Linked DNA regions of Gloeobacter violaceus PCC 7421. The protein of the gene in region 1 interacts with the protein of each later gene in a pairwise test. Links are inferred from orthologs where the notes say so. Each region holds a gene or a part of one and is shown in the gene's direction. Other genes may lie near its edges.

Region 1 (3,248 bases):
AGCGTAGCCAACCTTCATAGACACCCAGGTACAACTCCAATTGCCGACTCCACAACCGGCCGCGCTCGTCGGGGGAAAGTTCCTCATACCGGCCGTCGACAAGATGAAAACCTCGAAATTCAGTGCCCTCCGGGTCGAACCAGAAATAATCGGGCGTGCGAAAAGTGTCCTGGTAGATCTGCTTTTTGAGACCGCGATCAACGGCGGCGGTCGAAGCGGACAGCAACTCGACGATCACATTGGGGTATTTGCCGTCCTCGTGCCAGACAATCCAGCTTCGGCGGTCCCGGCGCTCGGTGCCCAGCACCACAAAAAAGTCGGGACCGCGAAAATCCTCCGATTTGCTCTGGTGTGGGCTGAAGTAAATCGTCAGATTGCCGGTGGCATAAAAATCCTGCCGGGACTGCCACCCGGATTCGAGCGAGCGAATGAGCAGATCCATCTGCTTGCGGTGCCGGTCGCTTTCCATGGGAGGCTCGTCGCTCCATAAATCGGCGGGAGGAAGGGCGATCTCCGCTGGAAAGTCAGTAGGACGAGAAAGATCTGTGGTGGTGAATTCGGGCATAACAATTCGCCTCTCGATGCTTTTGATCTTACCGATTCCCGCTTCGGGGTCGATGCTTCCCAACCAAAGCATTCCCAGGCACACCGAAAAGATATCTCTAAGCGCGACATCCGGGGAAGGCTCCCCACAACCCCGGGCGCGTAAAATCTGGAAAGGCCCGCGCGAGGTAACCTGATGTCCACAACCGTCCCCCCCGAGATCGAGGAGCACACCCGGACGTTGCGCGCGCTTTTGCACCGGTGGGGCTACGCCTATTATGTGCTGGATGCTCCCGAGGTGAGCGACGCCATCTACGACCAGCACTACCGCGAACTGGTCGACCTCGAAAGCCGTTATCCGGAGCTTGTCAGCCCCGATTCACCCACCCGGCGCGTCGGGGAGCGCCCCGCCTCGGCCTTTGTGAGTGTCACCCACCGGGTGCCGATGTTCTCCCTCGAGAACGCCTTCAGCCAGGCGGAACTCGAAAAATGGGGCGAAAGGCTGCTGCGTGCAATCGGCCCGGGTCTGGAGTTTATCTGCGAACTGAAAATCGACGGATCTGCCACTGCCTTGAGTTACGAGGACGGAGTGCTGGTGCGCGGCGCCACCCGCGGCGACGGCGTCGAGGGTGAAGAAATTACCCAGAACCTGCGCACGATCCGGGCGATTCCTCTCAAGCTGCTGGGGGGCGAGGTACCGGCGGTGCTGGAGGTGCGCGGCGAGGCGTTCATACCCCGCGACGAATTTGAGCGCATCAACCAGGAGCGCCAGGCGGCCGGTGAAAAACTGTTCGCCAACCCGCGAAACGCCTGCGCCGGCACCCTCAGACAACTCGATTCGCGGGTGGTGGCCTCGCGCCGCCTGGGCTTTTTTGCCTACACCGCCCACTACGGCCGCGCCGAAAGCCAGTGGGAAGCGCTCGCAGAACTCGAAAGCCACGGCTTTCGGGTCAACCCCCACCGCAGTCTGTGCCGGGATCTGGCCGAGGTGCGGACGTTTTGTGAGCACTGGGAGAACCACCGCCACGAGTTGCCCTACGACACCGACGGCGTGGTGGTCAAAGTCAATGCCTTTGACCATCAGCGGGAGGTGGGTTTCACCAGCAAATTTCCGCGCTGGGCGATTGCCTTCAAGTACCCTGCCGAAGAAAAAAGCACCGTCGTCGAAGCGATTGCCGTCCAGGTCGGGCGCACCGGGGCGCTCACGCCGGTGGCCGAACTGCAGCCGGTGGCGGTGGCAGGGACGACGGTCAGCCGGGCGACCTTGCACAACCAGGATCGTATCGAGTCTCTCGATGTGCGGGTCGGAGACACCGTAATTATTCGCAAGGCGGGCGAGATTATCCCGGAGGTGGTACGGGTGATCGGCGAATTGCGCCCGCCCGAAGCCGTGCCCTACGTTTTTCCCCAGACCTGTCCGGAGTGCGGCACGGCGGTAGTGCGCGCCCCGGGCGAGGCGGCGGTGCGCTGTCCAAACCCCCGGTGCCCGGCGCTCATCCGGGGGAAGCTCGGCCACTGGTGCGCGGCCCTCGAAATCGACGGCATCGGCGACAAGCTCATCGCCAGGCTGGTAAGCCTCGGCCTGGTCCATACGGTGGCGGATCTGTACGAACTGAGCGCAGAGCAACTGGCGGGCCTGGAGCGTCTGGGCGCCCGTTCGGCCGCCAAGATTGTCGAGCAACTGGACCGCTCGCACCGCCAGCCCTGGAGCCGGGTGCTCTATGGCCTGGGGCTGCGCCACATCGGTGCGAGCGTCTCGGTGGAGTTGGCCCGCGCTTTCGCAAGCGCCGATGCTCTCGCCCGAGCCGACCTGGCTGCTATCGCTTCGCTCTACGGCTTTGGAGAGGAGTTGGCCCGCTCGGTGGTCGAGTGGTTCGCGCAAGCAGAAAACCGCGCACTGCTCGAACGGCTCAAAGCCCACGGTCTACAGCTGGCCGGCGGCGGGCGGGCCGCCCAGAGCAGTGCCCTGGCGGGGCTCACCTTCGTGATCACCGGTACGCTGCCGACGCTGTCGCGCGAGGAGTGCACCGCCCTCATCGAGAGCCACGGCGGCAAGGTGACCAGTTCGGTGAGCAGCCGTACCAGCTACGTGGTGGCGGGTGAAAAAGCCGGCTCCAAACTCGCCCGTGCCCAGGATCTGAAGGTGGCCGTCCTGGATGAGGAGCAATTGCGGGCGCTCATCGAGACGCGTGAGATGCCGTGATCCTAGTTGACGACGTCTGGGAACCGCCCGCTGTCGGTATGCTGAGAAGATGCCGAGCGTGCCTCCCGTTCCGGCTCCACAATCGACATGAAGCAATTGCTTTACTGGGCCGCAGAAGCCCTGGCCGCCCTCAGCAGAAACCTGCGCTGGATGGGATGGAACCTCTTTCTGGCGCTGGTGCCCCTGGCGTTGAGTTTCTGGCTGTTCGATCCGAAGCGGCGGCGCTCACCGCTATGGTGGGGGGTGGCGGCGGTCTGGCTCGCCTTTTTGCCCAACGCCCCCTATGTTCTTACCGACGTCATTCACCTTATCGAGCAGATCCGCGGCCGAGGTTACTCCGCGTGGGTGATCACTTTGGCGCTCATTCCCCAGTACTTGTTATTTATCCTGGGGGGATTTGAAGCTTATGTACTGTCGCTGGTCCTGATGGGCCGCTACCTGCGGCGGCAGGGTTTGGCCCGGTTCATTCTGCCGGTTGAACTGGCCATCCACGCCCTCAGTG
Region 2 (3,472 bases), 3.5 Mb from region 1 along the record:
CCCACGACAAAGAAGCCGGTTAATGCGTGAAGAATGCGCAAAAGCAGCGGCTGATAGGGTTGCAATTGTTTCATGAGTATCGAGGCAAGTAATCTGAATGACTGGAGGCTTTCTTACTCGTTACAGTCTATCAGCCGCTGACGAATGTACCTAATGCAAATTGCATAGACTGTCCTTCGCCTTGATAAAATGGAGGGCATCTCCCTCCCGAAAGTTCGGCAGCTCCACGCCACCCAGGCGAGAAAATGAGCGCATATAGACAAATAATCACATTCCGCAGCTTTTTTCAAAGCGGCGAAATCACAATCAGCACTTTAGGCAGGGACCGCTCGGGCAAAGTTCAAGGCAGGCTTGAGAATTGCATTAAGTAGCTGGACGCGCTGGAGGATGATAATGGGAAAAATGGCAGCATCGAGGCACAAAGCACCCATGGAAACGCGCTACAACCCCCACGCAATCGAACCGCGCCGGCAAAAGCAGTGGGAGGAGGCGCCGCACCTTGCAATGGATGGGCGGCCCAAATTTTATGCGCTCTCGATGTTTCCGTATCCCTCCGGCGCGCTGCACATGGGCCATGTGCGCAACTACTCGATTACCGATGTGATCAGCCGCTACAAGCGCATGCGCGGCTTCAACGTGCTGCACCCGATCGGTTGGGACGCCTTTGGGCTGCCCGCCGAAAATGCCGCCATCGACCGGGGCATCCACCCGGCCCAGTGGACCGAGCAAAACATCGCCCAGATGCGTGAGCAACTCAAGCGCCTGGGCTTTGCCTACGCCTGGGAGCGGGAAGTGGCCACCTGTTCACCTGCGTACTACCGCTGGACCCAGAAATTGTTTCTTGAATTCTGGAAGGCAGGACTCGCCTACCGCAAAGCGGGCGTCGTCAACTGGGATCCGGTCGATCAGACGGTGCTCGCCAACGAGCAGGTCGATGCGGAGGGCCGCTCCTGGCGCTCGGGAGCACTGGTAGAGAAGCGGCCGTTGGAGCAGTGGTATCTGAAGATCACCGACTACGCCGAGGAGTTGCTGCAGGCGCTGGGTACGCTCGGGGATTGGCCCGAGCGGGTGCGGGTCATGCAGGAAAACTGGATCGGCAAGTCGGTGGGAGCAGAACTGTGTTTTCCGATTAACGGGGAGCCCGAGGGGATTCGCGTGTTCACCACCCGGCCGGATACGGTCTACGGCGTCACCTATCTGGTGCTCGCCCCGGAGCACCCGCTGGTGGAGCGCATCACGGCACCCGAGCGGCGCGAGGCGGTGCGGGCTTTTGTGGCCCAGGTCCAGAGCGAGAGTGAAATCGAGCGGGTGAGCGAAGACCGGCCCAAGCAGGGGGTGTCTACCGGGGCTGTGGCCCTCAATCCGTTTACCGGCCAGGCGGTGCCGGTCTGGATCGCCGATTATGTGCTCTTTGAGTACGGCACCGGTGCGGTGATGGGCGTGCCCGGCCACGACGAGCGCGACTTTGTCTTTGCAAGCCAATACGAACTTCCCATCCGCCTGGTCGTGCAGGCCCCGGACGGCTCGCTCACAGAACCGCTGCGGGCGGCTTACACGGAGGTGGGCGTGCTGGTAAATTCCGGTCCCTTCAACGGCCTCGATTCACCCACAGGCAAGCTCAAGATCGTCGAATACGCCGAGCAGCAGGGCTGGGGCAAAGGCCGCGTGCAGTACCGGCTGCGCGACTGGCTCATCTCGCGCCAGCGCTACTGGGGCTGCCCGATTCCGATGGTCTACTGCCCCGAGTGCGGTGTGGTGCCGGTCCCTGACGAGCAATTGCCGGTCGCATTGCCCGGAGATGTCGAATTTAGTGGTCGCGGCCCCTCGCCCCTGGCCAAGCTCGAAGGCTGGATCTGTGTCGATTGCCCGCAGTGCGGCGCCCCGGCGCGGCGCGAGACCGACACGATGGACACGTTTATCGATTCGTCGTGGTATTTTTTGCGCTTTGCCGACGCCCGTAACGGGGCCGAGCCCTTTTCGCGCGAGGCGGTGGACTACTGGCTGCCGGTGGACCAGTACGTGGGCGGCATCGAGCACGCGATTTTGCACCTGCTCTATTCGCGGTTTTTCACCAAAGTTCTGCGCGATCGGGGATTGCTGAGTTTCGACGAGCCGTTCAAGCGCCTGCTCACCCAGGGCATGGTGCTGAGCAATGCCTTCGTGGACCCGGCCACCAAAAAGTACTATCCGCCCGACCAGGTGGAGGAGCGCGGCGGCGCATTTTTTGCCCGGCCGGATGGCACGCCCCTGGTGTGCGCGATGGAGAAGATGTCCAAGTCCAAGTACAACGGCATCGACCCGCTCACGGTGCGCTCCGAGTACGGGGCCGACACCGCCCGCTTGTTCGTGCTTTTCAAGGCACCCCCGGAGAAAGAATTGGAGTGGTCCGACGCCGATGTGCGCGGCCAGTACAGTTTTTTGGGCCGGGTGTGGCGGACGGTGTACGAGTTTGTGAGCGGCGAGAAGCCGGATAGACCCGTCGGCGAAGCCCAGGAGCGCGATTTGCGCCGGGAGGTGCACCGGGCTATTCAGCAAGTGGGAGGCGACATCGAACAGTACAAGTTCAACACCGCCATCGCCGCGTTGATGAAGCTCAACAACGCCATGGCCGACTACCCGAGCGGCCAATCGCCCGCCTACAAAGAAGGCGTCTACGTGATCGTGAAGCTGCTGGCTCCTTTTGCGCCCCACATCGGCGCCGAGCTGTGGCAGGCTCTGGGTGAAGCGGGGGATATTCACACTTCGGACTGGCCCGCCCTCGACGAATCCGCCCTGGTCGAAGAGACGATCGTCCTGGTGATCCAGGTGAACGGCAAGAAGCGCGACGATATTCAGGTACCCGCTGCCGCCAGCGAGGGTGAATTGCAGGAACTTGCCCTGGCAAGCGAAGCGGTGCGCCGCCACACCGACGGCAAGGCGATCAAGAAGGTGATCGTCGTGCCGGGACGGCTGATCAATCTGGTGGTGGGCTAATCTTTGCAGGAAGCAGGCCGATGACGATGACTGTTGCAGATGTCGAAAAGCTCCAGAGCCTTTACCCGGACCACAAAATTGAATTGCGCGACGGGGCGATTACGATTATGAGCCCTGCGGACGCGACCTCGGGACTCATCGGTGTCGAATTCTCGGCGCAGTTGCGCAACTGGGTGCGGCCCCGCAAACTGGGCTTTGTTTTCGACTCCAATTCCGGCTTTCGCCCTCCCAACGGCGATCTAACGGCCCCAGATGTGTCCTTCGTCTCGCGGGAGCGGCTCAGACGTGTGCCTCGCACCTACGCGCCGGTGGTACCGGATCTGGTGGTAGAGGTCAAATCGAGCACCGACCGCCTCCGCCCGTTGGTGGACAAGTTGCAGTCTTACCTGGAGTTGGGGGCCCGGGTGGGTATTCTTGTCGATCCCGATCAGCAGCGGGTGAGCGTTTACCGACCGGAGCAGGAGCCGGTGATTCTCGAGGGCGGTGATATCCTGTCGCT

The links.
Region 2: the proteins of ligA (region 1) and leuS interact in binary tests that used the Escherichia coli proteins (3 or more experiments, as listed by UniProt). The link is inferred for Gloeobacter violaceus PCC 7421 from one-to-one orthologs.

What each region holds. Positions count from the first base shown.
Region 1 is NC_005125.1:775,074-778,321, forward strand. The notes cover bases 309-3,242. They hold ligA (NAD-dependent DNA ligase LigA), read left to right. Parts: upstream 309-739; coding sequence 740-2,746; downstream 2,747-3,242. Other genes in these bases: GLL_RS03785 (Uma2 family endonuclease), read right to left, coding at 309-565; GLL_RS03795 (DUF1361 domain-containing protein), read left to right, coding at 2,834-3,242. In the rest of the region: more of GLL_RS03785, read right to left, coding at 1-308; more of GLL_RS03795, read left to right, coding at 3,243-3,248. UniProt on the Escherichia coli protein: DNA ligase that catalyzes the formation of phosphodiester linkages between 5'-phosphoryl and 3'-hydroxyl groups in double-stranded DNA using NAD as a coenzyme and as the energy source for the reaction.
Region 2 is NC_005125.1:4,276,387-4,279,858, reverse strand. Bases 44-3,201 are described here. They hold leuS (leucine--tRNA ligase), read left to right. Parts: upstream 44-429; coding sequence 430-2,973; downstream 2,974-3,201. Other genes in these bases: GLL_RS21020 (Uma2 family endonuclease), read left to right, coding at 2,994-3,201; GLL_RS21030 (cytochrome b/b6 domain-containing protein), read right to left, coding at 44-74. In the rest of the region: more of GLL_RS21030, read right to left, coding at 1-43; more of GLL_RS21020, read left to right, coding at 3,202-3,472.